Regions from separate parts of the Acidovorax sacchari genome, predicted to be linked through region 1. Evidence: riboswitches for the same ligand, from Rfam matches in the RefSeq annotation. Region 1 holds a riboswitch; each other region holds the start of a gene.
What was found. A riboswitch is a leader RNA that binds a small molecule or an ion and turns the genes downstream of it on or off. The one in region 1 is predicted to bind thiamine pyrophosphate.
Positions count from the first base shown of each region.

Region 2: it holds a riboswitch for thiamine pyrophosphate, as region 1 does, so the genes downstream of both, thiC (phosphomethylpyrimidine synthase ThiC) here and ACGHC0_RS11815 (FAD-dependent oxidoreductase) in region 1, are expected to answer to the same signal.
Region 3: it holds a riboswitch for thiamine pyrophosphate, as region 1 does, so the genes downstream of both, ACGHC0_RS23130 (long-chain fatty acid--CoA ligase) here and ACGHC0_RS11815 (FAD-dependent oxidoreductase) in region 1, are expected to answer to the same signal.

Region 1 is NZ_AP035783.1:2,604,034-2,614,531, forward strand. It holds gene ACGHC0_RS11795 (FimV family protein) at 1-2,051, shown strand, start outside; gene ACGHC0_RS11800 (thiamine phosphate synthase) at 2,073-2,981, opposite strand; gene ACGHC0_RS11805 (thiazole synthase) at 2,974-3,783, opposite strand; gene thiS (sulfur carrier protein ThiS) at 3,818-4,015, opposite strand; gene ACGHC0_RS11815 (FAD-dependent oxidoreductase) at 4,012-5,130, opposite strand; TPP riboswitch at 5,202-5,301, opposite strand; gene thiD (bifunctional hydroxymethylpyrimidine kinase/phosphomethylpyrimidine kinase) at 5,370-6,269, shown strand; gene ACGHC0_RS11825 (TOMM system kinase/cyclase fusion protein) at 6,301-10,236, shown strand; gene ACGHC0_RS11830 (BMA_0021/BMA_0022 family TOMM bacteriocin) at 10,261-10,498, shown strand, end outside.
Region 2 is NZ_AP035783.1:869,935-880,432, reverse strand. It holds gene ACGHC0_RS04005 (methyl-accepting chemotaxis protein) at 1-917, opposite strand, end outside; gene ACGHC0_RS04000 (methyl-accepting chemotaxis protein) at 1,128-2,861, shown strand; gene thiC (phosphomethylpyrimidine synthase ThiC) at 2,891-4,744, opposite strand; TPP riboswitch at 4,910-5,036, opposite strand; gene ACGHC0_RS03990 (hypothetical protein) at 5,093-5,269, opposite strand; gene lpxC (UDP-3-O-acyl-N-acetylglucosamine deacetylase) at 5,282-6,205, opposite strand; gene ftsZ (cell division protein FtsZ) at 6,467-7,699, opposite strand; gene ftsA (cell division protein FtsA) at 7,891-9,120, opposite strand; gene ACGHC0_RS03970 (cell division protein FtsQ/DivIB) at 9,145-9,972, opposite strand; gene ACGHC0_RS03965 (D-alanine--D-alanine ligase) at 9,969-10,498, opposite strand, start outside.
Region 3 is NZ_AP035783.1:5,208,844-5,219,341, forward strand. It holds gene ACGHC0_RS23100 (DUF2254 domain-containing protein) at 1-1,109, opposite strand, end outside; gene ACGHC0_RS23105 (3-oxoacyl-ACP reductase) at 1,195-1,962, opposite strand; gene ACGHC0_RS23110 (ABC transporter substrate-binding protein) at 1,995-3,002, opposite strand; gene ACGHC0_RS23115 (ABC transporter permease) at 3,032-3,823, opposite strand; gene ACGHC0_RS23120 (ABC transporter ATP-binding protein) at 3,820-4,614, opposite strand; gene ACGHC0_RS23125 (acyl-CoA reductase) at 4,604-6,094, opposite strand; gene ACGHC0_RS23130 (long-chain fatty acid--CoA ligase) at 6,091-7,185, opposite strand; TPP riboswitch at 7,279-7,370, opposite strand; gene ACGHC0_RS23135 (cryptochrome/photolyase family protein) at 7,439-9,064, shown strand; gene ACGHC0_RS23140 (hypothetical protein) at 9,329-9,685, shown strand; gene ACGHC0_RS23145 (cytochrome b/b6 domain-containing protein) at 9,755-10,375, shown strand; gene ACGHC0_RS23150 (molybdopterin-dependent oxidoreductase) at 10,372-10,498, shown strand, end outside.

The sequences.
Region 1 (10,498 bases):
TGCGTGCATACATCACGGCGGACGAGCCGGTCGTCACCGCGACGGTTTCCGCCGGTTGCAGCGGCGGCGTGACCCGCCGCTACACCTTTCTCGCGCAACTGCCCGAAGCGGTGGCTGCGGCGTCACCGTCCAGCCCGGTGGACATCGGCCGGCTGGCTGGAGCGGGAGCTTCCGCGGCGGGGTCGGCGGCCGGTGCCGCCGGTGGCGCCGGTGGCGCCCAGGGCATGGGCGGGCGGGGCCCCCGGGCGGCCGCTCCCGGCGCTGCGCCTGCCCCGGCGCCGCGTGCCAGCCGCCAGGCAGCGGCGGCAGCGCCTTCAGCCGCGTCCCGGCCGCCGAGCCGCGCGCTGAAGCCGGCGCCCACGGCCGCCGCATCGCCCGCGGCAGAGCGTGCCCGGCTGGTGATGGAGCCCCTGGACGTCTGGCTGGATGGGCCGCTGCCGCTGCGCCAGTCGCCCGAACTGGCCCCTGCCGCGGAGACCACCTCCCCCGAGCAGCGCGCGCAGGCCGCGGCCCTCTGGAAGGCGCTCAACACCCCCGTGGAAGATGTGCAGCGCGCGGCCGGCCAGGTCGCTCAGCTCGAAGGGGCCGTGGCGACCGAGCGCGCGCGCGCCGCATCCGAGCGCGCTGCGGCTGCCGAACTGCGGCAACGCCTGGACAGCGCCGAGTCCGAGCGCTTCCCGGCCGTCCTGGTCTATGCGCTGGTGGGCCTGCTGGTGCTGCTGGCCTTGCTGGCCGCCTGGCTGTGGGGCCGCGCCCGCAGGGCGGCGGCCTCCGCCTGGACCGAGGCCGTCGCGGCCAGCAGCCAGCCCCGGGAGCCCGGCGGCGAGCCGCTGGCGCCGGACGGCTCCGCGCTGGCGACCCGTCCGCAGGCGGATGCGCCCGCAACCCGTCCGAAGCGGCTGCCCGTGATGCCCAGCCGGGCGTCGGCGTCCGCGGCCAGGGTGCCGCCGGTGCCCGCCGAGCCGCCGGCCCCCGTGCCGGCAGCCGCCCCGGCCCCGCGCGACAGTTTTCACCTGCCCGCGTTCGCGGACTCTCTTTCCAGCGCGGTGCTGGTCGAGGGGCCGGTGATGACGCGCAATGCGCCGCTGGTTCCCGAGCCTGCGCCCGCGCCCGGGCCTGCACCGGCCGCGCTGGCGCCTGTCCCCGTCGTGGCACCGGCACCGCTGGCGCCGCCCGTGCCCGCCGCGATGCCCCGCATGGCAGGGCCGCAGCCCGAGGACCTGTTCGACATCCAGCAGCAGGCGGAATTCTTCGTGTCGGTGGGCGAGCACGACCAGGCCATCGCCGTGCTCCGGCAGCACATCGCCGCCCACGGCGACACCTCGGCGTTCGCCTACCTGGAGCTGCTGCGGCTCTACCACACCCTCGGCCGTGTGGAAGGCTTCCACCAGCTGCGCGAGCAGTTCTGCGCGCAGTTCAACGTCTCGGTTCCCGAATTCGGCAATTTCCACCGCAGCGGCAAGACCCTGCAGGGCTTCCCCGATGCCCTGGCGGCGATCGAGGCCGAATGGTCCTCGCCGGCCGTGCTCGGGGTGATCGAGGGATTCCTGTTCCGGCAGGCCGACGCGCCCCGGGCCACGCAGTTCGACCTGGCGGCCTTCGACGACCTGCTGCTGCTGCTGGCCATCGCGCAAACCACGCCCGCCAGCGCCCGCGGCCCGGCGCCTCCGCGCCCTCGCACCACGCCGGGCGAGATCCCCGCCGACGAAGTGCAGGCCGCCGCCGCGCCGGTCCGTGCCGCCAGCGCCGGGCCCGAGGAAGAACTGCGTTCGTTCGACACGCTTTCGGCCGGCCTGACCTGGGAATCGCTGCCCGCGCCCTTGCCGCGGGCCCCGTCCACCGCGCCGTCTCCCCTGCACGAGGATCCGGACGCGATGCTCGACATCGACCTGTCCGATCCGCCCCACCTCACGCTCAGCGACCTGCCGCCGGTGCCCGTGACGCCGCCGCCGGCGCCCGGCCAGTCGGTGGGTTTCGGCATGGACGAAAAGATGGAATTGCGCCTGGAACTGGACGAGTTCGAGCGCAAGAACCGCACGCCCAAGGGCTGATGCGGTGCCGGCGGGGGCGGCCTACCGCCCCATGCGCCGCATGAGGTCGTGCGCCGCGGCCTCCGGATCGGGGGCGTTCACCAGCGCGCGCACCACGGCGACCGATCCGACGCCGGTCGCGAGCACGTCGGCGAACTGCTCCGCGCCGATCCCGCCGATGGCCACCTGCGGGTAGCCGCGCATGAGCCGCGCATAGCCCGCGAGGCGGGCCAGGCCCTGGGGCACGGTCGCCATCTTCTTGAGCGTGGTGGGGAAGACCGCGCCCATGGCCACGTAGCTGGGAGCCGCCGCGTCGGCGCGCACCATCTCGGCGTACCCGTGCGTACTCACCCCGAGCCGCGATCCGGAGGCGCGCAGCGTCTCCAGCGAGCCGGGGGGCAGCGCATCGAGGTCTTCCTGCCCCAGGTGGACGCCATAGGCACCGGCATCGATGGCGGCCTGCCAGTGGTCGTTGATGAAGAGCAGGGCGGAGGTGCCCCGCACTGCCTCCACGGCGGCCCGCACTTCGCGTTCGACGGCCGCGCCGTCTTCCGACTTGAAGCGCAGCTGCACCGTCGGCACGCCGGCCCGGGCCATGCGGCCCACCCAGTGGGCATCGGGCAGCACGGCGTACAGGCCGAGCCTGTCCGGGCAGGGTGCGAAGGGGCGGGCATGGGGGCGGGGCTGCAGGCCGAAGTCCACGGGCTCGTCGGGCCAATGCGCTGCGTCGAAATGGCCCGTGCGGTCCGTCCGGGCCTGCCAGGCGCGCGCGAGGCAGTCGGCGTCCACGGCGATGAAGCCGAGCTGGCTGCAGGCTCGCAGGGCGGCGCCATAGGCCGCTCCCCCGTGCGCAGGGGCCGGCCCGGGCTGGGCAGGGAAGCCGGCGAAGGCCGCCGCGTGGGCCTGCACGATGGCATCGGCCATCGCCTGGATGGTGGAATCTTCAGCCATGGTCGTGGTGCCAGAAAGGGGTGCCGAGCACGGGCGTGCTCGGCTGGGCCGCGTCCTGCGCGGACATGGCGCCGGCTTGCCGGGCGGTGCGTCCGGCCTGCACCGCGTCGGCGAAGGCGCCGGCCATGGCCACCGGGTCCTGCGCCAGGGCCACGGCGGTGTTGAGCAGCACGCCGTCGTAGCCCCACTCCATCACCTGGCAGGCATGGGACGGCAGGCCCAGGCCCGCATCCACGAGCAGGGGCACGTCCAGCCGCTCGCGCAGCGTGCGCAGCGCGTACGGATTGACGGGGCCGCGGCCGGTGCCGATGGGCGCGGCCCAGGGCATGACGGCCTGGCAGCCCACGTCCACCAGGCGCTGGCAGAGCACGAGGTCTTCGGTGCAGTAGGGCAGTACGTGGAAGCCGTCGCGCACCAGCTGGGAGGCGGCTTCCACGAGGTTCAGCGTGTCGGGTTGCAGCGTGTAGTCGTCGCCGATCAGCTCCAGCTTGATCCAGGGCGTGCCGAAGACCTCGCGGGCCATCTGGGCGGTGGTGACGGCTTCCTGGATGCTGTGGCAGCCGGCGGTGTTCGGCAGCACCGGAACGTCCAGCCGGCGCAGCAGTTCCCAGAAGCCGCTGCCGGCCTCTGCGGGGTTGCTGCCCTGGCGCCGCAGCGAGGCGGTCACCATGGCCGGGCGGGCACGCCGCACGGCGGCCTCCAGCACGCTGGGCGAGGGATAGCGGGCGGTTCCCAGCAGGAGCCGGCTGGCGAAGCGCTGGCCGTAGAGGACCAGGGCGTCATCGGATGCGGTGTCGGGCATGGCGGATGTCGAAGGGAAAAAAGGCTGGCGTGGGTCAGCCGCCCGTCACCGGCGCGATGATCTCCACCCGGTCGCCGGGTTGCAGCGCGTGGCCGGCGTGGCGGGCCTGGGGGACGAACAGGGTGTTGACGGCCACCGCGAAAGGCGGGCGGGCGGCAATCGCCGCGATGGCATGGGCCACGGTGGCGCCCTCTGGCAGTTCGGTGGCTTTCTGGTTGATGACGACGTTCATGGCAGTGCGGCGGCGGGCTCGAGGTCGAGCGCCAGGTCGAAGCGGGAGGCGAGGGGGGATTGTCCTTCGTTCAGGCATTCCATCACCACGTCCAGGACGGCCGGGGAAATCATGAAACCGTGCCGGTACAGGCCGTTGACCTGCAGCACGCGCGGCGCGGTGCGCCGCACCGCGGGCAGGTTGTCGGGCAGGGTGGGGCGGCACTGGGTGGCGATCTCGAGGATGCGCGCCTCGGCGAAGCCGGGATGCACGGCATAGGCCGCGCTCAGCAGTTCCAGGGTGGAGCGCACGCTCGCGGGCGAAAGGTCGTCCGATTCGATCTCGGTGGCCCCGATCACGAAGATGTGGTCCTGCTTGGGGGCGATGTAGATGGGGTAGCGCGGATGCACCAGCCGGGTGGGGCGGCGCAGTGCCACGCCAGGCGCGTGCAGCCGGACCACCTCGCCGCGCACGCCGCGCAGTTCGGACCACTGCGCCCGGGCGCCCAGGCCCCGGCAGTCCAGCACCCAGTCGGGTTGGCCGGTCATGCCCGGCGTGAAATCTTCCGGCGCGCGCGGGCTGTGCCAGTGCACCCGGACGCCGCGGGCGCGCATGGCGTGCTCCAGCGCCGCGAGCAGCTGGCGATTGTCGAGCTGGCCTTCGCCGGGCAGGTACAGGCCCTGGTGGAAGCGCTGGCCCTGGAGGGCGGGCTCGGCTTCCTGCAGTGCGCTGCCGTCCAGCACCTGCAGGGCAGGCAGTTCGGGCACGGTGCGGGCCGTGCGCTCCAGCACGCCGCGCAGCCGGGCGGCCTCGGCGGCATCCTGGCGGTGCCAGAGGATGAGGGTGCCCTCCTGCTGGAAGAACACGGGCCACTCGAGGCCGGCCAGCAGCTGGGGCCAGCGCGACAGGGCATGGTGCCCCATGCGTACCACGCCGGCTTCGGTGATGGCGGACTCCGCCAGCGGCGCGAGCATGGCGGCGGCGATGCGGGCGGCCGCGCCCTGGGCGTCGGGGCCCTGGGCCTCGTACACCTCCACGGCGTGCCCCTGCCGGGCCAGTTCGGCGGCCAGCAGCCGGCCCATGAGGCCGGCGCCCAGGATGGCGATGGAGGAATGCGGGGACAGCAGGGCGGTCATGGGCGGGCGGTGGATGCGGTTCTCGTCGGTCGGGCGCTTGCGCGCGAAGGCGCGGCACGGAGAACAGGCGGCGGTCCACCGTCGAAACTCCCCACGCCAGCATGACCTGGATCGGGTGCCGAGGGTCTTTCTCAGCCGCGCCCGGCGGGCGCGGCACCCCTGTTTCGTCCGTTCCCTGAATTACAGCACAGCGCTGCGGAAGGCGTATTTGACATCGCGCATGCGCCATAATTTTTGCCATGAATTCCAAGCCTCTCGAACCACGGCCGGCGGCGTCCGCCGTGGAAGGATCCCGCTACGTGCGCATCCTGTCCATTGCAGGGTCTGACAGCGGAGGCGGGGCGGGCATCCAGGCCGACCTGAAGACCTTCGCCGCCCTGGGTTGCTACGGCATGACCGCCATCACGGCCATCACTGCCCAGAACACGCAGGGCGTACGCTCCATCCATGGCGTGCCCGCCGCCATCCTGCGCGACCAGATCGACGCGGTGGTGGAGGACATCGGCGTGGATGCCGTCAAGATCGGCATGCTGCATGCCCCCGAGGTCGCCGAGGTGGTGGCCGATGCGATCCGCCGGCATGCGCTGCCGCACGTCGTGCTCGATCCCGTCATGGTGGCCACCAGCGGCGACCGTCTCATCGCGCCGGACACCGTGCGCGTGCTGGTGGAGGCGCTGTTTCCGCTGGCTGCCGTGGTGACGCCGAACCTCGACGAGGCGGGCATGCTGCTGGGCCGTGCCATCCGGGACGAAGGCGCCATGGATGCCGCGGCGCAGGAACTGCTGGGCCTCGGCGCCCCGGCCGTGCTGCTCAAGGGCGGCCACCTGCCGGGCGACGCGCTGGTGGATGTGCTGGCCGTGCAGGGCATGGCCCCGCACCTGCACCTGCGGTCCGCGCGCATCCCGACGCGCAACGGCCACGGCACGGGCTGCACGCTGTCGTCCGCGATCGCCGCCCACCTCGCCCTGGGCCGCAGCCTGCGCGACGCGGTGGCTGCCGCGCATGCCTACGTGCAGGCGGCGATCACGGCCGGGGCGCCGGTGCGCACCGGCCGCGGCGCAGGCCCGCTCGACCATGGGCACGCGCCCGTGGCGCAGCGCATCCACCGCGACCCGGCCGCGACCGGGGGCGCCCTGTGAGCGGCCGCCTGTGGCGCCAGGGGGAGGGCGCATGAGTCTCCGCGCTCCCGACCCCGGGCACATCCGGGAAGCCTTCTCCGCGCAGGACGCGCTCGTGCAGCGCTACGTGCTGCAGGATGTGATCGGCACGGGCTCCTACGGCATCGTGTTTTCCGCGGCCCATCGCCAGACCGGCCAGAAGGTGGTGCTGAAGTTCGTCCGCATCGACGAGGACGAGCGCCTTTTCAAGCGGTTCCGGCGCGAGATCGCGGCCTGCGCCCGGCTCCACCATCCGCACATCGTGCAGCTGCTCGACGAGGGTGTATGCGGCCCGTTCGTCTTCGCGGTGTTCGAGTTCGTCCCGGGCCTGACATTGCGGCAGGTGCTGCAGAACCAGGGCGCGCTGCCCGCGGCCGAGGCCGGCCGCCTCATGCTCCAGGTGCTGGACGCCATGGCCTGCGCGCACGATGCGGGGATCACGCACCGCGACCTCAAGCCCGAGAACATCATGATCAGCGCCTCGGGGCTGACTTCGCATGCCAAGGTGCTGGATTTCGGCATCAGCACGCTGCTGCCCGGTGCCGGCGATGCCCTGGCCACGCAGCTCACGCGCGAGGGGGAATACGTCGGCACGCCCGCCTACAGCTCGCCGGAGCAGTTGCGCGGCGAAGCCGTGACCCCCCAGGCCGACCTCTATGCGTGGGGACTGATCTTCCTGGAGTGCCTCACCGGCAAGGTGGTCACGGGCGAATCCACCGCCGAGATCTACCAGCGGCAGCTATCGCCCCAGGAATTCAGCCTGCCCCAGGCGATCCAGGGCCATCCGCTGGCCGAGGTGCTGCGCAGCGCCCTGCGCAAGCGCTGCCAGGACCGGGCAGCCTCGGCGCGCCAGCTCTGGGAACGCTCGGCCGCCGTGCGCCTGGACGACCTGGTGGGCATCCTGAAGACACGCCCGGGCGCCGGCCCGAGCGCCATCGCGCCCACCGTGGCCTTCGGCACGCCGCACGAGGAGAAGCGGCAGCTCACCCTGCTGTACTGCGGCGTCTATTTCTCGCAGCCGCCCGAGCCGGCCGACGAGGAGGCTGCGGAGCGCCAGGAGATGGCCCAGCGCGGCGTGCTGCGCCGGCTCATCGACGTCGCCGTGCAGCGTGGCGGTACGCTGGGCGGCACCCTGGGGACGCATTTCCTGGTCACGCTCGGCTACTCCTCCCACGCCGAGGGCGATGCCCGCCTGGCTGCCCAGATCTCCCGCGAGCTGGTGCGATCGGCAGAGGATGCCGGCCCGGAGGTGCGCTGGCAGGTGCGCATCGGCCTGCACACGGGCTCCGTCCTGATCGAAAGCGGTTCGGTCGTGCCGTGCCGTGCGCTGGACATCGCCATGCGGATGGAAGCCGCGGCGTCCGACGGCCAGGTGGTCGTCAGCGAGGCGGCGCGCCAGCGCCTGCGCCACCATGCGCGGTTCGTCCCGCAGGGCGGCGTGCGCCTGCCGGGCGCCGCTTCCGAAATACCATCCTTCGGCATGCTGCCCGAGGAGGCCGCGCGGCAACCGCTGCGCGAGGCCGTGGGCCGGTGGCGCGAACTGCTGGCGCTGCGCCGCCGCTGGCGGGACGCGGCCGCAGGGCGGGGGCGGGCGGTGCTGGTGCGCGGCGAGGCCGGTATCGGCAAGTCGTGCCTGAGCGAAACCTTCCTGTCGCAGGTGGAGGGGCGCGAGGGGCTGGTCCTGCGCACCGCCTGCTGGCCCGAGCAGGAAAACAGCGCCCTGGCGCCCATGCTCGCCCTGGTGCGCGCGCAGTGCGGCGATCCGGAGGCCCCCGACGATGCTGTCGTCGAGCGCCTGTCGGCCTTGCTGTCCGCGGCCGGCTGCGACGTGGAGCGCGTGCTGCCGATCTTCTGCGTCTGGCTGTCGCTGCAGGTCGGCCGGCACGAGGTGGTGGACATCGCCCCCGCGCTGCAGAAGGCGCTGCTGATGGAGGCCGCGCAGCGCTGGCTCCAGACGCAGGCGCGCTCTGCTCCGGTGCTGCTGTTCGTCGAGGACCTGCACTGGGCGGATTCCGCCACGCTGGAATGGCTGGCGGCGCTCACGGGCGCCATGGCGGACCAGCGCTGGATGCTGCTGCTCACGGCCCGGCCCGAATGGGAGGCGCCCCCGCCCATGGCCGGTATGCTGCAGCGGCTGGAAGTGGGCCGCCTGGGCCCGGCCGAGGCTGCGTCCATGGTGCGGCACGTGCTGGCGCCGCGCCGCGTGTCGCAGGCGGTCATCGACCACGTGGTCGCCCGCACGGATGGCGTCGCGCTGTTCATCCAGGAGCTGGCACGCACGCTGCTGGAAACCTGCCTGGTCGAGCGGGACGGCCTGTGGGACTTCCAGGAGCAGGCCGACCTGAAGGGCATTCCGATCACCCTGCGCGACTCGCTGGAAAGCCGTTTCATGCAGCTGGGCCCGGCACGCGAGGTGCTGCGCTGGGCCTCCATCTGGGGACGGCGGTTCGATGCCGAATGGCTGCCGGACTGCGGCATGCAGGACGTGGAGGACAGCCTGCGGTCCCTGGTGGACGTGGGACTGCTGATGCCGGCGGATGCCGCGGGCCACTACCTGTTCCGGCACGCGCTGATCCGCGACGCCGCCTACGACAGCATGCTGGCGACGCAGCGCTCGCACATGCACGGCGTGGTCGCCACGGTGATATTGAAGCGGCGTCCGCGCGTGCGGGACGAAGAGCCCGGCCTGCTCGCGCACCACTATGCGCTGGCGCGGGATTTCGCGAACGCCGTGCCGGCAGGGCTCGCCCAGCTGCGCATGACCCAGCACCGGTCGCTGAACGACGAGACCATCACCTACTCGCGCACGGTGGAGGAGTGGATCGACCGGCTGGACGAGCCCGACCGCTGGGAGCCCCGGCTGGCGCTGGACGGCTACGTGCTGCAGGCGCTGATGAACAAGTACGGCTGGGCGCATCCCCAGGTGGAGCAGCGCATCGAGCAGTCCCGCGGGTTGGTGGAGCGCGACATCTCGGTGGACCTGCGCGTGCAGCACATCTGGCTCATGCTCACCTACCACCATGTGGCGAGCCATCGCGCGGAGGTCATGCGCCTGAGCCTGCAGCTGGAAGAGCTGGCGCGCCGGCAGGGGGACGCGGGCATCCTGGTGGCGGCCAGCACCTGGATCGGGCTCGCGTTCTATTCCGAAGGGCGCTTCGAGGAAGCGGAGCGCTACCTCTCCGAAGCCATCGACGAGCGCCATGCCGATGCCTCGAAGCACCACGCCGCGCAGCTGGGCTTCGACACCGTGTCGTGGGCGCTGGCCGCGCGGTCCCTGGTCCGCTGGGGTGCAGGCCACGACGCGCTGGCGAACGAGGATGCCGTGCGCGCGGTGGAACGCGCCCGGGCCCTCGCGCACATCCCGTCGATGGGGATCACCATGCTCTACCAGGCGCTGGGCTACGTGGGACGGCAGGACGTCGAACGAGCCCGCCAGGTGGTCGATGAACTGATCGAGCTGTCCGGGCGCTACGGCCTGCCGGCCTTCCGCGGGTATGCCGAGGTCATCCGCTGCTGGGTGGTGGGCGACCTCGCCGGCGCCGATGGAATGATCGAGGCGCTCTGGGGCATCGGCTGCAAGTACTGCCAGACCTACTACCGCGCCTTCTGCGCAGAAATCCTGGCGCGGCAGGGCCTCTGGGCCGACGCTGCCGGCCGCCTGGAACACTGCATCGAACTCACGCGCGAACTGGACGAGGGCATATACACTGCAGAACTGTGGCTGCAGAAGGCCAACTGCCTGCTGCAGGACGGTGCGCGTGCCGCAGAGGCCGCCGCCAGCCTGCGCCAAGCCGTCCAGGTCGCCCGGGAGGGCGGCAAATACCGGGTGGAGGTACAGGCGCTGTCACGCCTGCGCCATGTGGATCCCGCATCCTGCACTGCCAGCGACGAAGAGCGGTTGCAGTTCTTGCTGGGTATGCGCCCCGAGCTCGGGGCTTTCGTGTGTTGATTCGATGATGAGGGGAGGATTCCAATGAGTTCCATTCAGCAACAGCCCGGTGATCCCTTGCTGGAGTTCCGGCTCGCCTATCTGCGCGCCATCGCCAAGTCCTGGTACGAACCCGACTACCGTGACCGCCTGCTCGCGCAGAAGGACATCCAGCCACAGCTCGCCAAGGACTTCGGCCTGAAGACCATCTGGCCCTGGCTCGACGTGTCCCTGGAGCGCAGCGACAACCCGCTCGACCAGACCCTGTGGAAGCCCGAGCTGA
Region 2 (10,498 bases), 1.7 Mb from region 1:
GCCGTCTCCTCCAGGTTGGCGGCGGTCTGCTCGGTGCGCTGGCTCAGGTCGTGGTTGCCCGAGGCGATCTCCGTGCTGGCCGTCGAGATGTTGCCCGATGCTTCCTGCACCTGCCGCACCAGTCCGCGCAATGCATCCTGCATGCGGCCCATGGCCACGACGAGCTGGCCGACCTCGTCCATCTGGGCGGGCCGGACTTCATGCGACAGGTCCCCGCTGGCGATGCGTTCGGCCAGGAACCGGGCCTGCGCCAGGGAGCTGGTGATGGAGCGCACGCTGAAGAAGGTGAGCGGGATCAGCACCGCCAGCCCCAGCACCAGCCCGCCGCCGATCACCGCGGACATGGTGGCGGTGCGCGCCTCCACCCCCTGCCGCGCTTCCTCCATGTTCTCGCGTGCGCTCTGGGCCAGGCTCGCGAGGATCTGGTCGGTGGCCTCCATGTGGCCCTTCAGGCGGTCGGCATAGGCGGCACCGCCGGCCCCGTCGAGCTGGGCCCGCTCGATCTGCTCGAAGATCGGGGAGATGCCGGCCTCGTACTGCTGGATCTCGGCCAGCGCCTTGTCGATGGAGCCCACGAAGGCCGCGTCGCCCGCCTGCACCTGCCGCACGGCCGTGAGGCTCTTGCGCAGCGCGGCCAGGGTCTTGCCCCAGGCTTCGCGCTGGGAAGCCACCTCGACCGAGTTGTTGAAGTTGAGGATGATGTCCTTCTCGGTACGGCGCAGCGTGCCCAGCGTCGTGCGCAGGTCCGCCATGTCGGTCAGGGTCTGCACCCGCTGGGAAAAGAGCACCTGCAGCGTGTCGCGCGTGCGGTCGAGGGCGAGGTATCCCAGCCCTCCGATGACGACGAGCAGCACCAGGGAAAAAATCGTGCCGAAGTAAAGGCGCGCGCGGATCGACAGGCGTCCCAGAGTATTCATGACATCCTCTACAAAACGTTACAAAGGCGCATGCAATAACCGCGCCCACCCATTGCCGCCTCGTGGGCCGCAGGGGCGCCCACTATAGGGCGGCACGACAGTGGCACCGCCAGGGTAAGCACGACTGGCGCAGTTACCTGCCGCGTGACCGAGTCGCAAGCGATATAAACAAACTGTCACAACCTTGGTGCAGAGTATCCGAATCCGGGCATGCCCCGTCTCCTTTCCCTGCACTGCCAGGTCTCCTGCGTGACTCCCTCCTCCCACACTCCCGACTCCGCCCAGCCTTCCCTCCCGCCCCATGCGCTGCCGGACCGGCCTGCCCGCCGCGGCGCGCTCGGGCGGCGGCTGCTGGGCGCCTTTCTTGCCGTGCTGGCACTCAACGGCATCGGTTCGGCCATCGGCGTTGTCGCGCTGCAACGCATCGGCGCGTCTGCCAGCGCCATGGTGGACCGCCGGGTCGCCACGGAACGGCTGGTGGCCGACGCGCACCGGCTGCAGGCCATCAATGCGGAGCGCTACAAGGCCGTGGCCCTCAGCTCCGAACCCGAGGTGGGCGACATCCTGGGGGCCGACATCGCACGCACCCAGCGGCAGTACGACAGCCTCCTGGCACAGCTCGCGGAGCGCCTGCAGGGCACGGAGGACGCGGAACGGATCGTGGCGGTGCGCTCGGCGGGCCGGGATTTCAGCCAGGCCTGTGCCGAGTTGATCGCGGCACGGGATTCCGGCCTCACGGAACGCATCCGCAAGGTGTACGGCGAACGCTTCGTGCCCGCGGCCACGCGCCTGCTCGCCTCGCTGGACGGCCTGTCGCAGTCGCAGCGCCAGGCCATCGACGCCGGCGCGGACGAGGTGGCCGGGCTGGGCGCCGCGGGCCGCTGGGCGCTGCTGGCGTTCGGCGTGCTGTCGCTGGCGGCCGGCACGCTGCTGGCGCTGTGGCTGGTGCGCAGCATCACCCGGCCGATCGCCCAGGCCGGCGCCACGGCGGACCGCGTGGCCGGACTGGACCTGCGCCAGGAGATCCAGGGCCACGGGCGCGACGAGGCCGGCCACATGCTCGAATCGCTTGCCGTGATGCAGGCGGCGCTGCGCGGGCTTGTTCGCCGGATGCAGTCCCTGGGCCAGGCGATCCGCTCGGCCTCGTCGGAGATCGCCGGCGGCAATGCCGAGCTGTCCAGCCGCACGGAGGAAACCGCCGCGCGGCTGCAGGAGACCGCGGCGGCGCTGGAGCATGTCACCCTCCGCGTGGCCGGCGCCGCGGACTCGGCGCAGCGCACCGAAGCCCTGGCGACCGAGGCGGCCCAGGTCGCGCGCGAAGGCAGCGGGGTGGTGGGCCAGGTGGAACAGACCATGGAACAGATCGCAGCCAGTTCGCGCCGCATCGCGGACATCACCGGCGTGATCGACTCCATCGCCTTCCAGACCAATATCCTGGCGCTGAACGCGGCGGTGGAATCTGCGCGGGCCGGCGAGCAGGGCCGCGGCTTCGCGGTGGTGGCGGCCGAGGTGCGCAGCCTGGCCAACCGCTCGGCCGAAGCCGCGCGCGAAATCAAGGGCCTCATCCAGTCCTCGGTGCAGCAGGTGCAGGACGGCGCCGGCCTGGCCCGGCAGGCCGGCCAGACCATGCGCCGCGTGGTCTCGACCGTCGAGGACACGGCCCGTACGATGGGCGAGATCCGCAGCCATGCGCAATCGCAGAACGAGGACATCGCCGCCATCCACGCCGCCATGACGCGGCTCGACGAGATGACCCAGCAGAACGCCGCGCTGGTGGAGGAATCGGCCGCCGCCACCGAAAGCCTGCGCCTGCAGACCCACGACCTGGCCCAGCTCGTGAGCCAGTTCGTGCTGCCCGCGCAGGAGCCGGCCCTGGCCGCGCCGCCGGCACGCAGCGCGCTGCAACTCCCGCGCCCGCAGCGCCTGCTGGCCACGGCGGGCTGAACCGTCCCGACCGGCCCGGGCAGACGGCATCACACCGGCTGGATCGGCACGTACAGCTCCCCGCCCGTGCCGCGGAACTCCTGGGCCTTTTCCTGCATGCCCCGGGCCGCGAAGTCGCGCACTTCCTGCGTGATCTTCATCGAGCAGAACTTCGGGCCGCACATCGAGCAGAAGTGCGCCACCTTGGCCGAGTCCTTGGGCAGGGTCTCGTCGTGGTACTGCTGCGCGGTTTCCGGGTCCAGGCCCAGGTTGAACTGGTCCTGCCAGCGGAAGTCGAAGCGCGCCTGGCTGAGCGCGTCGTCGCGCGCGCGGGCTCCTGGATGGCCCTTGGCCACGTCGGCCGCATGGGCCGCGATCTTGTACGCGATGATCCCCTGCTTCACGTCGTCGCGGTTGGGCAGGCCCAGGTGCTCCTTGGGCGTCACGTAGCAGAGCATGGCCGTGCCCATCCAGCCGATCATGGCCGCGCCGATGGCGCTGGCGATGTGGTCGTAGCCGGGGGCGATGTCGATGGTCAGCGGCCCGAGCGTGTAGAACGGAGCCTCGTGGCAGGTCTTGAGCTGCTCGGTCATGTTGGCCTGGATCATGTGCATGGGCACGTGGCCGGGGCCCTCGATCATGGTCTGCACGTCGTGCTTCCAGGCGGTCTGCGTGAGTTCGCCCAGCGTGCGCAGTTCGGCGAACTGCGCCTCGTCGTTCGCATCGGACGCGCAGCCGGGCCGCAGGCCGTCGCCCAGGCTGAAGCTGACGTCGTACTGCTTCATGATGTCGCAGATGTCCTCGAAGTGCTCATAGAGGAAACTCTCGCGGTGGTGCGCCATGCACCACTTGGCCATGATGGAGCCGCCGCGCGAGACGATGCCCGTGCGCCGCTGGGCCGTCAGGTGGATGAAGGCCAGCCGCACGCCCGCATGGATGGTGAAGTAGTCCACGCCCTGCTCGGCCTGCTCGATGAGCGTGTCGCGGAAGATCTCCCAGGTCAGGTCTTCGGCGATGCCGCCCACCTTCTCCAGCGCCTGGTAGATGGGCACGGTGCCGATGGGCACGGGGCTGTTGCGCACGATCCAGTCGCGCGTGGTGTGGATGTTCCTGCCCGTGGAGAGGTCCATCACGTTGTCCGCGCCCCAGCGGATCGCCCAGACCAGCTTTTCCACCTCTTCCTCGATGCTGGAGGTGACGGCCGAGTTGCCGATGTTGGCGTTGATCTTGACCTTGAAGTTGCGCCCGATGGCCATGGGTTCGACCTCGGGGTGGTTGATGTTGGCCGGGATGATCGCGCGGCCGCGCGCCACTTCGTCGCGCACGAATTCGGGCGTGATGATCTTCGGGATGCTCGCGCCCATCGGGTTGCCGGTCAGGCGCTGCTCGCGGGCGGCGTCCTGCTGGTACTGCGCCATCCATTCGCGGCGGCCGTTCTCGCGCAGGGCGACGTACTCCATCTCGGGCGTGACGATGCCCTTCTTCGCATAGTGCATCTGCGTGACATTGCCGGTGTGGTTGGCACCGCTCCTGGCGCGCAGGGGCGTGCGCTGCAGGGCGGCGGCCTCGGCGCGCAGCGCGGCCAGGCGGGCGGCGTCCTCGGACCGGCTGCCGTCGTCCAGAGCCACCCGCTGGCGGCCTTCGTAGCGCTCGGTGTCGCCGCGGCCCTCGATCCACGCGCCGCGCACGCCGGGCAGGCCCCGGCGCACGTCGATCCCGGCAGCCGGGTCGGTGTAGGGGCCGGACGTGTCGTAGACGCTGACCTGCTCGCCATTGGTGAGCGCGATGTCGCGCACGGGGACGCGCACATCGGGGCGGCTGCCGATGAGGTAGTTCTTGGTGGAGGCGGGGAAGGGTTCGCGGGTCAGCGAGAGCAGCTGGGCGAACTTGTCGGGGGCGTTCATGGCGGGCAATCTCCTCGGGTGGATGGAAATGTGCTCCGCATGGGGCCAGGTGCGCCGTACCGGCCCCGGATGGAGGCGCCCGCTGCGCGGACCTTCCCCATGAAAGGGGGATGGCGCGTGGCGGCCAGGCGGATGCCCCGGAAGGCATCCGCCTGCAGGTGCGGGAATCCCGGCTGCAGCTCTTCTTACGCTGGTACTAACCAGATCAAGTTCGCGGTTCCGGCGGTCAGGTCCGCCGTCTCAGCACGCCCAGAAACCTTTCGAGTCTCTACGTGCACCCCGGAGCAGGCGCGAGTATAGGAGCGATGCCCGGCCGTGTCACCCCACGGCGGGGCACGCCAGCGGACATCAGAGGAAGCGCTCGAGCGCCAGCACCGCGAAGAAGGCGAAGGCCGAGAGCACCGTCCACTTGACGATCACGATGCCGAAGCGCTTGTAGCGCGGCTGCCCGGTGGCCACATAGAACACGAACGACACCACCGCCAGCAGCAGCAGGAAAAAGAACAGACCGCGGAACAGCAGCATGGCGGCGCGGCCTCACCAGGCCTGCACGGGCGCGGCGAACCCGGAGGGTGCCTGCCGTTCGCTCTCGAACGTGGCGATCTCCCACGCATCCTCCTGGGCCAGCAGTTCGCGCAGCAGACGGTTGTTCATCGCGTGGCCCGAGCGGAACGCGCTGTAGGCCGCCAGCAGCGGATGGCCGACGATGTACAGATCGCCGATGGCGTCGAGGATCTTGTGCTTCACGAACTCGTCGTCGTAGCGCAGGCCGTCGGCATTGAGCACCTTGTAATCGTCCATGACGATGGCGTTGTCGAGCCCGCCGCCCAGCGCGAGGCCGCTCGCGCGCATCATCTCCACGTCCTTCGTGAATCCGAAGGTGCGCGCGCGCGCGATGTCGCGCGTGTAGTTGCCCGCGCCGAGGTCGAACTCCACGCTCTGGCCGGTGGAATCCACGGCCGGGTGGGCGAAGTCGATCTCGAAGCGCAGCTTGTAGCCGTGGTAGGGCTCCAGCCGCGCCCACTTGAGCTGCTGGCCCTCGCCCTCGCGCACTTCCACGGGCCGCGTGACGCGGATGAACTTCTTGGGCGCGTTCTGCAGCACCACGCCGGCGCTCTGCAGCAGGAACACGAAGGAGGCCGACGAGCCGTCGAGGATGGGCACCTCCTCGGCCGTGATGTCGATGTAGAGGTTGTCCAACCCCAGGCCCGCGCAGGCCGACATGAGGTGCTCGACCGTATGCACCTTGGCACCGCCCACGCCGATGGTGGAGGCCATGCGGGTATCGACCACCGACTCGGCGCGGATCGGGATGTCCACGGGTTCGGGCAGGTCGATGCGGCGGAACACGATGCCCGTGTCCGGCGCGGCCGGACGCAACGTGAGCTCGACCCGCTGGCCACTGTGCAGGCCCACGCCGACGGCGCGGGTGAGGGTCTTGATCGTGCGTTGCTGGAGCATCCCGCAATTTTAGGTGGCGGCACCCGTCCCTGCCCGCACAGATGGCTATGCCATCCATAGCCCATGCGTCACAACGGAAACAAAAAGCCGCCCTGCTCCTTGCGGAAGCGGGGCGGCCAGAGAGTGCGGAAATCCATGATTCAGGGTCACGGCCGTGAATCATTCACGACCTCACCCGTCAGAAGGCCGCGGAGCAGGCCATGCCGGCAGACGCCGTGGAACCGGCTTTGCCGGGCCACCGGCGACTCAGGGGGGAGCCAATCAGTCCGCCTGCTTGCGCAGGAAGGCGGGGATCTCCAGGTCGTCCATGCCGCCCGAGGACAGCGCATCCACGCGGGCCGCGGCCTGCGTGCGGTTGGTGCGCCAGACGCTGGGCACCGACATGTTGCCGTAGTCGGCCTGCGATGCAGCACCACCCACCAGGCCACCGGCCGCGCCCACGGCGGCACCTGCGATGGGCATCTGGTAGGCGATGTTGTCGGTGCCGGTGCGCAGGCCGCCCTGCACCACGGAGATCGGCTGGCGGCGCGCGTTGGCGCGCGACAGGCCGGTCGCCACGACGGTGACGCGGATGTCGTCGCCCAGGCTGTCGTCATAGGCGGCGCCGTAGATGACGTGCGCATCGGGCGAGGCGTAGGCGTTGATCGTGCTCATCGCCAGGCGCGACTCGGACAGCTTGAGGCTGCCCTTGGCGGCCGTGACCAGCACCAGCACGCCCTTGGCGCCCGAGAGGTCGATGCCTTCCAGCAGCGGGCAGGCCACGGCCTGCTCGGCGGCGATGCGGGCGCGGTCGGGACCGCTGGCGGTGGCCGTGCCCATCATGGCCTTGCCGGGCTCGCCCATCACGGTGCGCACGTCCTCGAAGTCCACGTTGACGTGGCCGTACTCGTTGATGATCTCGGCGATGCCGCCCACGGCGTTCTTCAGCACGTCGTTGGCGTGCGCGAAGGCTTCGTCCTGGGTGATGTCGTCGCCCAGCACTTCCAGCAGCTTCTCGTTGAGCACGACGATCAGCGAATCGACGTTGGCTTCCAGCTCGGCCAGGCCGTTGTCGGCGTTCTGCATGCGGCGGCCGCCCTCCCAGTCGAAGGGCTTGGTGACCACGCCCACGGTGAGGATGCCCATCTCCTTGGCCACGCGTGCGATCACGGGTGCGGCGCCGGTGCCGGTGCCGCCGCCCATGCCGGCGGTGATGAACAGCATGTGCGCGCCCTGGATGGCCTGGCGGATGTCTTCCTGCGCGGCCTCGGCGGCCTCGCGGGCCTTCTCGGGCTTGCTGCCGGCGCCCAGGCCGCTGTGGCCCAGCTGGATGACGCGGTGCGCGCTGCTGCGGGTGAGCGCCTGCGCATCGGTATTGGCACACACGAACTCCACGCCCTGCACCTGGCGCGAGATCATGTGCTCGACGGCATTGCCGCCGCCGCCGCCGACACCGATCACCTTGATCTGCGTGCCCTGGTTGAATTCTTCGGCTTCGATCATTTCGATGGTCATGCTGGTGCTCCTAGTCCTGGTCTTTCACGTGAGATTTGCGGTTGGCCGTTGCGGCCGGTAGGTCATACGAATGGGAAAACGGTGCTGCGGGGGTGCCGGTGCACGCCGCGGGAGGGCCCGTGCCCCGCCATCGGAGGCGGCCACGGGCCGGGGAACTTTCGCGGACAAGCCGTTGCAGAGGGGTTCGCATGTCAGAAGTTCCCGATGATGAAATCCTTGAACCGTCCGAAGGCCGTCTTCACCGAGCCGCTCTTCTGGGCCACCTTGAAGCCGCGCAGGCGTGCCTGCCGCGCCTCTTCGAGCAAACCCATGACGGTAGCAGCACGGGGCTGGGCCACCATGTCGGACAACGCGCTGGAATACTTCGGAATGCCGCGGCGCACGGGCTTGAGGAAGATGTCCTCGCCCAGTTCCACCATGCCGGGCATGATGGCGCTGCCGCCCGTGAGCACGATGCCCGAGGAGAGCACCTCCTCGTAGCCCGACTCGCGGATCACCTGCTGCACCAGCGAGAAGATCTCCTCCACGCGCGGCTCGATCACGCCGGCGAGCGCCTGCTTGCTCAGCATGCGGGGGCTGCGGTCGCCCAGGCCCGGCACCTCCACCTGCGCCTCGGGATCGGCCAGGAGCTGCTTGGCGTAGCCGCTCTCGACCTTGATGTCCTCGGCATCCTTGGTGGGCGTGCGCAGCGCCATGGCGATGTCGCTGGTGATGAGGTCGCCGGCGATCGGGATCACGGCGGTGTGGCGGATGGCCCCGCCCGTGAAGATGGCCACGTCGGTCGTGCCCGCGCCCACGTCCACCACGGCCACGCCGAGCTCGCGCTCGTCGTCGGTCAGCACCGCCTGGCTGGAGGCGAGCGGGTTCAGCATGAGCTGCTCCACCTCCAGGCCGCAGCGGCGCACGCACTTGATGATGTTCTCGGCCGCGCTCTGTGCGCCGGTCACGATGTGGATCTTGGCCTCCAGCCGGATGCCGCTCATGCCGATGGGCTCGCGCACGTCCTGCCCGTCGATCACGAATTCCTGCGGTTCCACGAGCAGCAGGCGCTGGTCGGAGGAGATGTTGATGGCCTTGGCGGTCTCGACCACGCGCGCCACGTCGGCGGGAGTGACTTCCTTGTCCTTGACGGCCACCATGCCGCTGGAGTTCAGGCCCCGGATGTGGCTGCCGGTGATGCCCGTGTAGACGCGCTGGATCTTGCAGTCGGCCATCAGCTCGGCCTCTTTCAGGGCCTGCTGGATGCTCTGCACCGTGGCGTCGATGTTGACGACCACGCCGCGCTTGAGCCCGTTGCTCGGGGCCACGCCCAGGCCGGCCAGTTTCAGGTCGCCGCCGGGGAGCACCTCGGCCACCACGGCCATCACCTTGGCCGTCCCGATGTCCAGCCCCACCACCACGTCTTTGTATTCTCGTGCCATATCTTTGTGTGTCCTGACTAAGGGTCAGCGATTCCTTGGAGGCGTGCGGCGCACGGCCGCCCGCACGGCGCGCGGTGCGTCGCCCTCGACGGTGGTCACCCCGCGCAGCCGCAGCGCGTAGCCGTCGGGATGGCGCAGGTCGGCGGATTCCAACGCGTCGGGCCGGCGCCCGTACTGGGCCGCCACGCGCGCCACGGTGCGCACGAAGCGCCGCGTGCGTGCCTCGACGTCTTCCGGCGCGCCGCCGCCCAGCTCCAGCGCCGCGCCGCCCGACAGCGACGCCCGCCAGCTGCCGCGCGTGGACAGCTCCAGCGTCGCGAGGCGCGCGCCCAGGGGCTCCACCACCGGGGCGAGCCGCTGGTACATGCGCATCACCGCTTCCGACTGGCCCTGCGGGCCCTGCAGGCGGGGCAATTCGTCGTCTTCCAGGTCGTCGGCGCTGGCATCGAAAACCTCGCCGCGGGTGCTGAGCAGGGTCGATCCCTCCTCCGGCCCCCAGTAGGCGAAGGCGTCGTGCTCCTGCAGTTCCACGCGCAGGCCGTTGGGGAACTCGCGCCGCACCAGCGCGCGGCGCACCCACGGCACCTGCTCGAAGGCTTCGCGCACGGCGGCCAGGTCCATGGTGAAGAAGTTGCCCACCAGGTGCGGGCCGACATTGGCGCGCAGCGTCACCGCGTTGTTGTGGACCAGCTCGCCCTGCACCACGATGCGCCCGATAGCGAACATCGGGTGGTGCCGCGCCCACGAGCCGGCGGCCACCAGCACGGCCGCGGCGCAGCCCACGAACAGGACCGTCGCGGTCCAGTTCATGAGCTTCACGTCCAGCGGTGCGGGCAGCGTGTTCGTGGTCATGCGGCTCCCGGATGTCCTGCGGCGTCCACCTGGCCCTGGCGTGCGTCGAGCGACGCCCCCGCCAGGATGCGCAGGCACAGTTCCTCGTAGCTCACGCCCATGGCGCGCGCCGACATGGGCACCAGCGAATGGCCGGTCATGCCGGGAGAGGTGTTGATCTCCAGCAGGAAGGGCTTGCGGTCGCTCGCGCGGATCATGATGTCGGCGCGGGCCCAGCCGCGGCACTGCAGCGTGCGGAACGCCTCCACCACCAGGCGCTGGATCTCGCGCTCCTCCTGCCCGGGCAGGCCGCTGGGGCAGTGGTACTGCGTGACGTCGGTGAAGTACTTGTTCTGGTAGTCGTAGTTGCCCTCGGGCGCCACGATGCGGATCACCGGCAGCGCATGGGCGCCCGCGCCCTGCCCCAGCACGGGGCAGGTGGTTTCCTCGCCGTCGATGAACTGCTCGCACAGCACTTCGGGGTCGTAGCGCGAGGCAAGGCGGTAGGCCTGCTCGCACTGGCCGGGCGAGGTGACCTTGGTCAGCC
Region 3 (10,498 bases), 2.6 Mb from region 1:
GCCACGCCCACCTCCACCGACGCCGCCGCGTAGCGCGCCAGCGGCTCGAACACATCCTCCACCATGCCGGCCTCCCGCAGCGCGGGCGCGCTCACGCGATCGCAGGCAGGCACAGGCTCTCCAGCGGCCCCGGCCTCGCGGTCGGCCGCCCGCTGGCCGTGCGCCCAGTGGGCCAGCGTGCGCACGCCCGCGCCCATCACGTCCAGCGCGGTGCCGGGGTCGTTGATGGATGCCGACATGGCCCGCGCCGCCACCTCGCCCATCACCACGAAGCCGTAGCGCGGGTCGTGGTCGAAGCTGCGGCCGGGGCCGATCAGCACCGCTTTCAGGATGGCGTCGCGCGCGGCATCGTCGAGGGGCCTGTCGCTGGTGGCCAGCACGGTGTCGGGCGCGACGAAGGCACCGGGCAGCACGTGCAGGTGGAGCATGCCCTCCAGTGCCTCCGCGCGGGCCTGCAGCAGGTCCATGGCCACGTGCTGCACGAAGCCGGTGGCATCGCTGCGCACGGCATGGGCACCGCGCTCGCCCGGCCGCTGCCGGCGCCCACCCAGGAAGGGCTTCGCCAGGCGCTGGTCGATGGCCTTGCACGTGGCGGCCTCCAGGCGGCGGATGGTCTCGCCCAGCCGCCCCAGCACCGACAGGTAGTCGATCCAGCGCAACAGCACCACGACCACGCCCAGCAGGATCAGCAGCGTGAATCCGAACAGCACCAGCCGTCCGCCGTCGCCATAGAAGTGGACGTGCAGCCCCACCAGCGCGACCACCCCGTAGAGAAAGGCCCCGATGAACACCGCCAGCGTGTTCTGCACGGTGGAGTCCTCGATCAGCAGCTGCGATGCGCGCGGCGTGGCGCTGTTGGCCACGGCCGAGAACGCGGCCACCATGGTGCTGGCCGAGAAGATCGACACCGTGAGCATGCTGGAGGCCAGGATGTTCAGCAGGCTGTCGAGCGCGTCGGAGCCCAGCTTCAGCGCCACGCCGTCGGGAATGTACGGCCCCAGCCAGGCGGCCAGCATCACGGCGGCGAAGGCCGCCAGGGCGAAGAGCGCGCAGCGCAGCCAGGTCTTGCGCACCAGCCTCTGCAGGAAAAAGAGCAGTTTCTCGGACATGGCCCGACTATCCGCAAACCGCGCCCCGGAAGCACGGCGCATCCTGTAGGCCGGCGCCGCATTTGGAGCCTCTTTCAGCGCACGGTCACTTCATCACCAGCCCGCCATCGACGAACAGCACCTGCCCGGTCATGAAGCCGCTCCACTCCGAGGCCAGGAACAGCACCGGCCCCGCCACGTCCTCGGGCCGGGCGATGCGCCGCAGCGGCGTGGCGGCGGTGATCGCATCGCGCAGCGCCTCGGGCGTCGATTGGCTCGCCTGCGTGGGATAGACCAGCCCCGGCGCCACGCAGTTGACGCGGATGCCCACGGGCCCCAGTTCGGCCGCCAGGTTGCGGCTGAAGGCCACCAGCGCGGCCTTGGCCGTGGTGTAGTCGTGGTAGGGCACCACGGGGTGCTCCACCAGGTTGGTGGCGATGTTCACGATGCTGCCCCGCGCGCGCTGGCGCAGGTGCGGCAGCACCGCCTGGCAGACGTTGAAAGCCCCGCCCACGGCGCCGTCGAACTGGGCCTGGTAGTCGCTCCACTCCAGGCCGTCGAACAGCGTGCGGCGGCGTGCATCGAAGGCATAGGGCCGGAAAGCGTTGTTGACCACCACGTCGATGCGGCCGGCCTCCAGCACCACCGCGTCCACCATCGCGCGCACCGCATCGGCATCGCCCACGTCGGCGCGCGCAGCCCAGGCATCGCCGCCGGCGGCGCGGCAGGCTGCCACCGTCTCGGCAGCCGCCGCGTCGTTGGACAAATGGTTCACCACCACCGTGGCGCCCTCCTGCGCGAAAGCCCGCGCGATGGCCGCGCCGATGCCGCGGCTCGCGCCCGTCACCAGCACGACCTGGCCCTTGAACTTCATGGGGTGCTCCTCGCTCCTCAAGTCCGGCGGGTTCACGCGGCGGGCAGCAGGCTGGCGTCCACCACGTCGGCCACGCGGATGCCGTTCTGCACCAGGCCCAGCGCGCGGTAGGCATCGGCCGCCTTCTGCAGCGACGCGAGGTTGAACGCGCCCAGCGGCTGCCCCGGCACCGAAGGCTGCGCGGAGGCGTTGCGCAGGCGGATCACCTCCAGATTGGCGTCCTGCTGCGTGCCGTCGATCGCGACCTTCACGGCCAGCGCGGCGGCTTCCTCGGGCCTGGCCATCATCCATGCGGCGCTATCGCGGTAGCCCTGCAGGAAGGCCCACAGCAGCGCCTTCTTCTGCAGCAGCACCTCGCTGCGCACCACGAAAAGGTCGCTGGAGACATTGAGGTAGTCGCGCACCTGCATCACGTTCACGGCGCCCAGGCCCTTGCGGCGGCCCACCGCCAGGCCCGTGTCGGTGGCTGCCGTGGCATCGACCTGGCCCTGCAGCAGCGGCGCGAAATTGAGCAGGCCGGTGACCACGATGGTCACGTCCGATTCCTTCAGCCCCGCCTGGTGCAGCAGCACCAGCAGGTTCTGCCGCGTGCCGCTGGAGAGGCTGTACACGCCGATGCGCTTGCCCTTCAGGTCGGCCGGCGTGCGGATGCCCGAGGACTGCAGCGACACCACGTTGAACACGTTCTGCGGGTAGATGTCGTAGATGGCGGCGAGCTTCTCGCCCTTGTCCAGCGCCATGAAGAACGAGCCCGGATCGGTGAAGGCCACGTCGCCCTGGCCGCTCAGGATATTGCGCAGCGCATCGCCGCCGCCCGCGCCGGGCAGGTAGCCCAGCTCCACGCCGCGCGCCCTGAAAAAGCCCTTCTCGGGCTCGGCCAGCAGGTTGGTGATCTCGCTGATAGGCTTGCTCCAGCCCGCGACGGTGATCTTGCCCGGGGCCGCCGCGGGCGGCGTGGCGGCACCCGCCCAGCGCGTGGCCGCCAGCCCGGCGGAAGCCGCCAGCAGCGTGCGGCGCGAGAGGAATTCAGGTCGTTGCATGGGGTCGAGAGAGGAAAGGGAAAGAAGGGTCAGGAACGATCGGCATAGGGCCGCAGCAGCCAGCGCTCCAGCCACAGCGTGGCCTGGTAGAGCAGCAGCCCGATGGCCGCGATGAGCACCAGCGCCGCGAACATGAGGGACGTGTCCATCATCCCCTGCGCGGCGATCACCACCGCGCCCAGGCCCCGGCTGGCGCCGATGAACTCGCCCACCACGGCCCCCACCAGCGCCAGCACCACGGCCATGCGCAGTCCTGCCAGAACGGCCGGCAGCGCCAGCGGCAGCTTCAGGCGCAGCAGCGTCTGCCAGCGCGTGGCGCCCAGCATGCGAAAGAGCTGCAGGCGCTGCGCATCGGTCTGCCGCAGCCCGGTGAAGGTGTTCTCCATCAACGGAAAGAAACAGATCAGACCGGTGATGAGCGCGGTGGACGGAATGCCGAAACCGAACCACAGCACGAACAGCGGCGCCAGCGCCAGCTTGGGCACCACCTGGCTGACCACCACGTAGGGCCGCAGCACGCGCTCCAGCAGCGGCGATTCGGCCAGCGCGATACCGATCGCCAGGCCCGCCAGCCCCCCGCCCGCCAGCCCCAGCAGCAGCGCCGCCAGCGTGGCCTGCACATGGGGCACGAAATAACCCGTGCACAGCCCCTGCCAGAGCGATGCCGCGATGGCCGAGGGCGCGGGCAGCACGAGCGCCGAGAGCCCCGAATGCCGGGCCACCCATTCCCACGCGCCCAGCAGCGCCAGCAGCAGCGCGGCGCCCAGGGCGCGGTAAGGCCAGGCAGACGAAGGCACGGCCTGCTCGCGGGATGCACTCATGCGCCCACCCCGTCCAGGCCGGCGCGCACGCGTGCGCACAGGCGGTTGAAGGGCGCGTCGTGCCGCATGGCCTGGGTGCGCGGCGCGGGCAGGTCGATGCGGATGTCGTCCGCCACGCGGCCCGCCTGCAGCACCGCGATGCGGTCGCCCAGGTACACGGCCTCGGTGATGTCGTGCGTCACGAAAAGCACCGTGGTGCCCCGCTGCCGGCAGGTATGCAGCAGGTCGTCCTGCAGCTCGGCGCGGGTGATGGCGTCCAGCGCCGCGAAAGGCTCGTCGAGCAGCAGCAGCGCGGGCTCCAGGACCAGCGCGCGCGCCAGCGCCACGCGGCTTTGCTGGCCGCCCGAAAGCTGGCGCGGATGGTGCCGCGCATGGGCGCCCAGCCCCAGCTGGTCCAGCAGCGCCTGAGCGCGCTCCACGTCGGCCGCCTGCGGCCGGCGCTGCAGCGATACCGGCAGCAGCACGTTGTCGATGGCGCTGCGCCATTCGAGCAGCGTGGGCGCCTGGAACATGAAGCCCAGTTGCGGGCCCGGCGCCACAACGTCCCGGCTCTGCATGCGCACATGGCCCGACTGCGGGCGCAGCAGGCCCGCGGCCAGCTGCAGCAGCGTGGTCTTGCCGCAGCCGCTGCGGCCCACCAGGCAATGCACCTCGCCCGCGCCGATGCGCCAGTTCACGCCATCCACCACCGGGGCGCGACCCGGGTAGGCGAACACGGCCTGCTCGATGTCGAGAAAGGCATCGCCGGGCACCTGCCCGGCGCAGTCCACTGGCGCGGTCTCAGTCGGCATAGGGCGCGAACATCTCTGCGGCGCTTTCGGCGGATTGCTCGATCTCCACCATGCGCACCAGGTCCAGCAGGTTGAAACGGCCGTCGTGGTGCCAGCCGGCCTCGGGCACGCTCATCGCACCGATGGCGCTGATGCGGGTCACGCCCGCCGCCCCCAGCAACGCGGCCAGGTACCGCAGTTCTTCCGGCGTGGCCGCGACGCCCGCGGTCTGCAGCAAGGGCCCGTGGCCGGCGATGGCGTGCGGCACCTCGCCCAGCGCATCCACGGCCACCACCTGCACGCTGCGCTGCAGCGCCGTGGGCGCGAGCGGCTGCAGGGCGTCGCAGTACGCCACGCTCCACGGGTCATCGGGCGTGCCGATGAGTTCGTCGGCAGCGGCGCCGCCGGCCGCCGAGAGGCCCTGCCATTCGAGCGCCTGCCGCCAGCTGGCCACGGCGGCGGATTCCTCCATGTCCAGCGCCCGGCGCGGAAACCGCCGGTGCAACTGCGCCAGCTCGCCCGCCAGGTAGCCCGCGAAGGCGCGCGGCGACACGGCGCCGCCGCGCTGCACGTAGAACACATGCGGCGAGTAGCAGCCCTGCTGGTCGTAGCGCATGACGTCCCACGCGGCCCGGCGCGCCACGGCCGGCGCATCGAGCGCATCCAGCGCGGCGGCCGAAACGATGCCGAAGCCCAGCTTGTGCCCGTGCGGCAGGAAGCGCGTGGTCACGGGCAGGCGGCGCTGGATGGCATGCAGCGCATCGTTGCCGCCATAGGCCAGCACCGTGTCGGCCCGGGCATAGAGCGCCGCGGCATCGTCGCCGTCCGCGCCCTTCCACCACACCACGGCGAAGCAGCCGGCCAGCGGCGGGTGCACCTCGGCCAGCAGCTGCGCGAACCAGCCCGCGAACAGCGGCTCGGCACTGGGCAGCTTGCCGATGCTGCCGGCCTTGACCAGCAGGCCGCACACGAAGCTCCAGAGCGCCAGCGCCGGCACATTGCCCGCCCAGCTGTGCACCAGCAGGCCCGGCCCGAAGGCGCGTACCGCGCCGCCCTTCGGCGCAGGCTGGAAGCCGTCGAGCACCAGCGGATTGGCAAAGTCCTCCGCCACGAAGCGGCGCAGCTGCGGCGCGCGGAAGGTCTTGAAAAAACCCGTGAGTCCCAGCCGCACCATCTCGGCGTCGTAGCCGCTCACGATGGGCAGCAGCGCCTCGGCCTGCTGCCGCGCCGGATCGCTGCGGTCCAGCAGGCGGGCGATGGCACGGTCGATCACATCGATGACCTGCTCCACCGCCATGGGCTGCAGATGGCGGGCGGCCGCCTCGCGCACGCGGCACGCCAGGGCGTCCATCTGCGCGGGCGTGAGCACGGGCACCTCCACTTCCAGCCGGGCGGCGCCCTGGGCGAAGGGCAGCACCTGCCAGGCCACGTCCTGCGCCTCGATGCCGGGCAGATAGCCCGCCCGCACCCGCTGCACCGCGGTGGCCGCCTGGGATGTCATTTCCCGGTGGCCCGCATGAAGTCCTGCACCGCCAGCGAACAGCCCTTGGCCTGCGCGCCTTCGGCCCGGCCCAGCAGCAGGAAGCCGCCCTCGGCCCATTCGCCCACGTCCTCGGTCAGGATGGTGGTCACGGAGTTGTAGTTGGCCAGGTCGCAATGCACGAGGATGCCTCGCTCGCCGGGCGGTACGTCACGTCCCGTGGCCGGGTCCACCAGCCGCGACCGGATCCAGTGCGGCCCGGACTTGACCGAGGGCACCACGGCATTGCCGTCGTCGTAGAACTGCGTGCTCAGCTCCGTCATGCCGTACATGTTGATGCACAGCTCGCGCGGCACGCCCAGCGTGTAAGAGAGCCCGGCGTAGAAATCCTCCGGCGGCACCTCGCGCGACTGGCCCTTGTAGCCGCCCGTGTCCAGCACGCGGCTGCCCGGCGGCAGCTGGAAGCGGCGGCCCTTCTCGTGCAGTGCCTCCATCAAATGGACGAAGCTGTAGCTCGCGCCCAGCAGCGCGTACGGCGTGCCGGTGCGCTCCGCGGCCTCCAGCGCCGCGCACAGGCTCACCACGTGCATGCCGTGCGCGCCCACGAAATGCCGGCTGACCGGGCTGCCGAACACGGACCGCGCCAGCGCCAGGTAGTGCGCCAGCGACGAATTCGGCATCAGGTGCTCGTCGGGGAACAGGATGCCCATCGGCATGGGCCCGGCCCCGCGCATGAAGCGCCGCTGGAAATTGCGCGCCATCGACAGGTCGTACACATCGAGCCGCGGGTGGAAATGCCGCCCCCGCGCCTCTGCGCCCCGGGTCGTGCCGCTGGTCATGAACACGCGCTCGTCCGGCCGCGGCGGCTCGCTGCGCAGCTCCGTCGCCTTGAAGGCGTCGATCGGCACCGCGGGGATGTCGCTCCAGCGCTCCACGCTGCGCAGCGTCGCGCCGCGGCGCTGGCAGAAGGTGCGGTAGGCGGGGTTGGCGGAATACTGGTGGGCGAACAGCCGCAAAGCCAGCGTGTCGAACTGTGCGTCGGTGCAGCCGCCTTCTTCCTCCATCGCGATGAATGCGAGGATGTCCGCGACCAGCGCAGCGACCTTGTCCATGGAGCTTCTTCCTTCGTGACCTGTGAACGATGCTCCGAAGGTCACGCCCGGCCATGCCGTGCACGCCACGCGGCGCGCCTGCGGAGGCTGGAGGATGGTGGTGACAGCTCTTCTTCCGCCGGAATGACCCGGTTCAAGTTCTCGGGTGTGGATCTCAGCACACGCGTGCACCCCGGAGCGTTGCGGGCATCTTAACCCGCCGTCCAAACGCCCTGCTTCCGCTGCGGCTTACGGGCCGCCTATATTCCCGGGCATGGAATCACCGGCGCCCGCCACGACGACACCCGCCCGGCCGGTGCGCGCGATCGTGCTCGTGCTGGGCGACCAGCTCGATCCGGACGCAGCGGCCTTCGACGGCTTCGACCCGCAGCAGGACATGGCGTGGATGGCGGAAGTGGAAGAGGAATCCACGCACGCCTGGTCCTCCCGGCCGCGCATCGCCCTCTTTCTCGCGGCCATGCGGCATTTTGCGCAGGCGCTGCGGGCGCTGGGCCGCCCCCTGGACTACCGGCGCCTGGACGACGACCGCGAGCCCCCCTGCCGCACGCTGGCCGATGCGCTGCGCGCGGCGATCCGCACGCACCGTCCGCAGCGCCTCGTGATGACCGCGCCCGGGGACTGGCGCGTCTGGAAGGCGTTGTCCGCCGTTGCGGCCGGCGCCGGGCTGCCGCTGGAAACCCGGCCCGACCGCCACTTCTTCGCCACCGTGCGCGAATTCGCCGACTTCCGGCGCCAGCTGGCCGGACGGCCGCTGCGCCTGGAAACCTTCTACCGCGCCATGCGCCGCCGCCACAGCATCCTGATGGACGGCCGCCAGCCCGAGGGCGGTGCCTGGAACTACGACAAGGACAACCGGCGCCCCTTCGGTCCGCAGGGGCCGGGCATGGTACCCGGGCGCTGCCGCTTCGAGCCCGACGCCATCACCCGCGAGGTGCTGGAAATGGTCGCCCGGCGCTTCGGCGACCATCCGGGGTCGCTGGAGAGCTTCGCCTGGCCGGTCACCCGCGCACAGGCCCTGCATGCGCTCGCAGACTTCGTGGACCACCGGCTGCCGGCGTTCGGCCCCTTCCAGGACGCCATGTGGCCGGACGAGCCCTGGCTCTACCACTCGCACCTGTCCGCGGCGCTCAACCTTAAGCTGATCCATCCGCGCGAGGTGGTCGCTGCCACCCAGGCCGCCTACCGGAGCGGCCGTGTCCCGCTGCCCAGCGCCGAGGGTTTCATCCGCCAGATCCTGGGCTGGCGCGAATACGTGCGCGGCATCTACTGGACCGAAATGCCGTCCTACCAGGACCGCAACGCGCTCGGTGCCGATGCGCCCCTGCCCGCCTGGTACTGGACCGGAGAAACCCCCTTCGCATGCCTGCGCCAGGCCATCCGGCAGACACTGGACCACGGCTACGCCCACCACATCCAGCGCCTCATGGTGACGGGCCTCTTCGCCCTGCTGCTGGGCGTGCGGCCACAGGCCGTGCATGCGTGGTACCTCGCCGTCTATGTCGATGCCGTCGAATGGGTGGAACTGCCCAACACCCTCGGCATGTCCCAGTACGCCGACGGCGGCCTGATGGCCAGCAAGCCCTACATCGCCACGGGCAAGTACATCCAGCGCATGGGCGGCCCCTGCGCCACCTGCCGCCACGACCCGGATGCCTTCCTGGGCGACACGGCCTGCCCTTTCACCACGCTCTACTGGGACTTCCTGCTGCGGCACCGGGAACTGCTGGCAGGCGTGCCCCGCATGGCCGCACAGCTGGCGCGGCTGGAGACGATGGGGCCGGAAGAGAGGGAGGGAATACGCCGAAGGGCGGAGGAACTGCGGAGGGAGCACGGCGGGGCCGCCTTGCCTGATGGAAGATTCCCGGTGGGGCGCCACTGATGCGCAGCGCGCAATATTGGAAATAGCCAATGCAAGACGGCCAGGCAGCCCCCCCGGGCAAAACCCCGCCCATTGACGACGCGTCGCCATCCGGCCGGAGCGTCACCGTCCGACCCGGGAAGGGCTCATGGTGATGGTGGCGCTCAACGCGCGAACAGGTCGCGGCAGCGCTCCGCGCCGTGCCCGATGACCCGGTCGCGCGGCACACCAAAGCAACTCGGCCCTTCCGTATTTCCCTGGCCGTAGCCCGGAAAAACCACCTTCGTGCAGGTCAACGGCCAGTGGTGCAGTCCCGTCGGCGCCACCTCGGGCACCTACATCTTCCAGCTCCCGCTCGGCGTGATCGCCAACCCCACCCAGGTGGACATGTTCGACTCTGTCGAAAACGAATGGCTGCGCGCACAGATCACCCAGGCGCTGGCCCCGACCTTGCATTTGAAGTACGAAAGCGATGGCGGGCCGTCCGGCGCGACTGGCCTCACGCTGCTAAAACCTGCCGGGCCGGCATCCCGTCGGCCAGACACCCTGGGCATGGTCTCTAAAGTTCGTCATCCGTCCGGGGCGGAGCCGGGTGAGCCATCGGTTTCCGGTGTTCCTCAAAAAAAGATCCACCGGCTGTAACCCGCGACGCTCCTGTCACGAACTTCCATCGCAAACCGGATCGTCCGGTGCGCCGCGCCAGGAGTTCCCATGACAGTCCATGCAACATCGAGACAGATCCATCCACTGTGGACGCGCATCAGCCACTGGCTGAATGCGTTCGCGGTATTGATCCTGATCGCCAGCGGATGGCGCATCTACAACGCCGCGCCCTTCTTCGACTTCATTATCCCGACCGGCCTCACTCTCGGTGGCTGGCTCGGAGGCGCCTTGCAGTGGCACTTCGCCGCGATGTGGCTGCTGGTCGGCAATGGCGTCTTCTATCTCGCGATGAACGTTTTCACCGGCCGCCTGCGCCGCAAGTTCTTCCCACTGTCGTCACGTGCGGTCCTGCATGACGCACTGGCCGCCTTGCGAGGACGCCTGTCGCATGCGGATCCCCGCCACTACAACAGCGTGCAGCGGCTGGCATACCTGTTCGTGATGGTCGACATCCTGGTGATCGTGCTGTCGGGGCTGGTGCTGTGGAAGTCGGTGCAGTTCCACCTGCTGCGAGACCTTCTTGGCGGCTACGAGCTGGCAAGGCGCATCCACTTCGTCGGCATGGCACTGCTGGTCGGTTTTATCGCGGTGCATATGGTCATGGTGGCCCTGGTGCCGCGCACCCTGCTGACCATGCTCAGCGCCCGTGGCGAGGAGGCGGCAGCATGAACATCTTCAAACGCCGGACTCTGCCCCATGTCGACGCCGACGCGGCGCTGGCCGAGGCCCGCCGAATACTCGAGAAACGCATGGCGCCGACAGCCCGCCGCAACTTCCTGCGCGGTTCGCTCA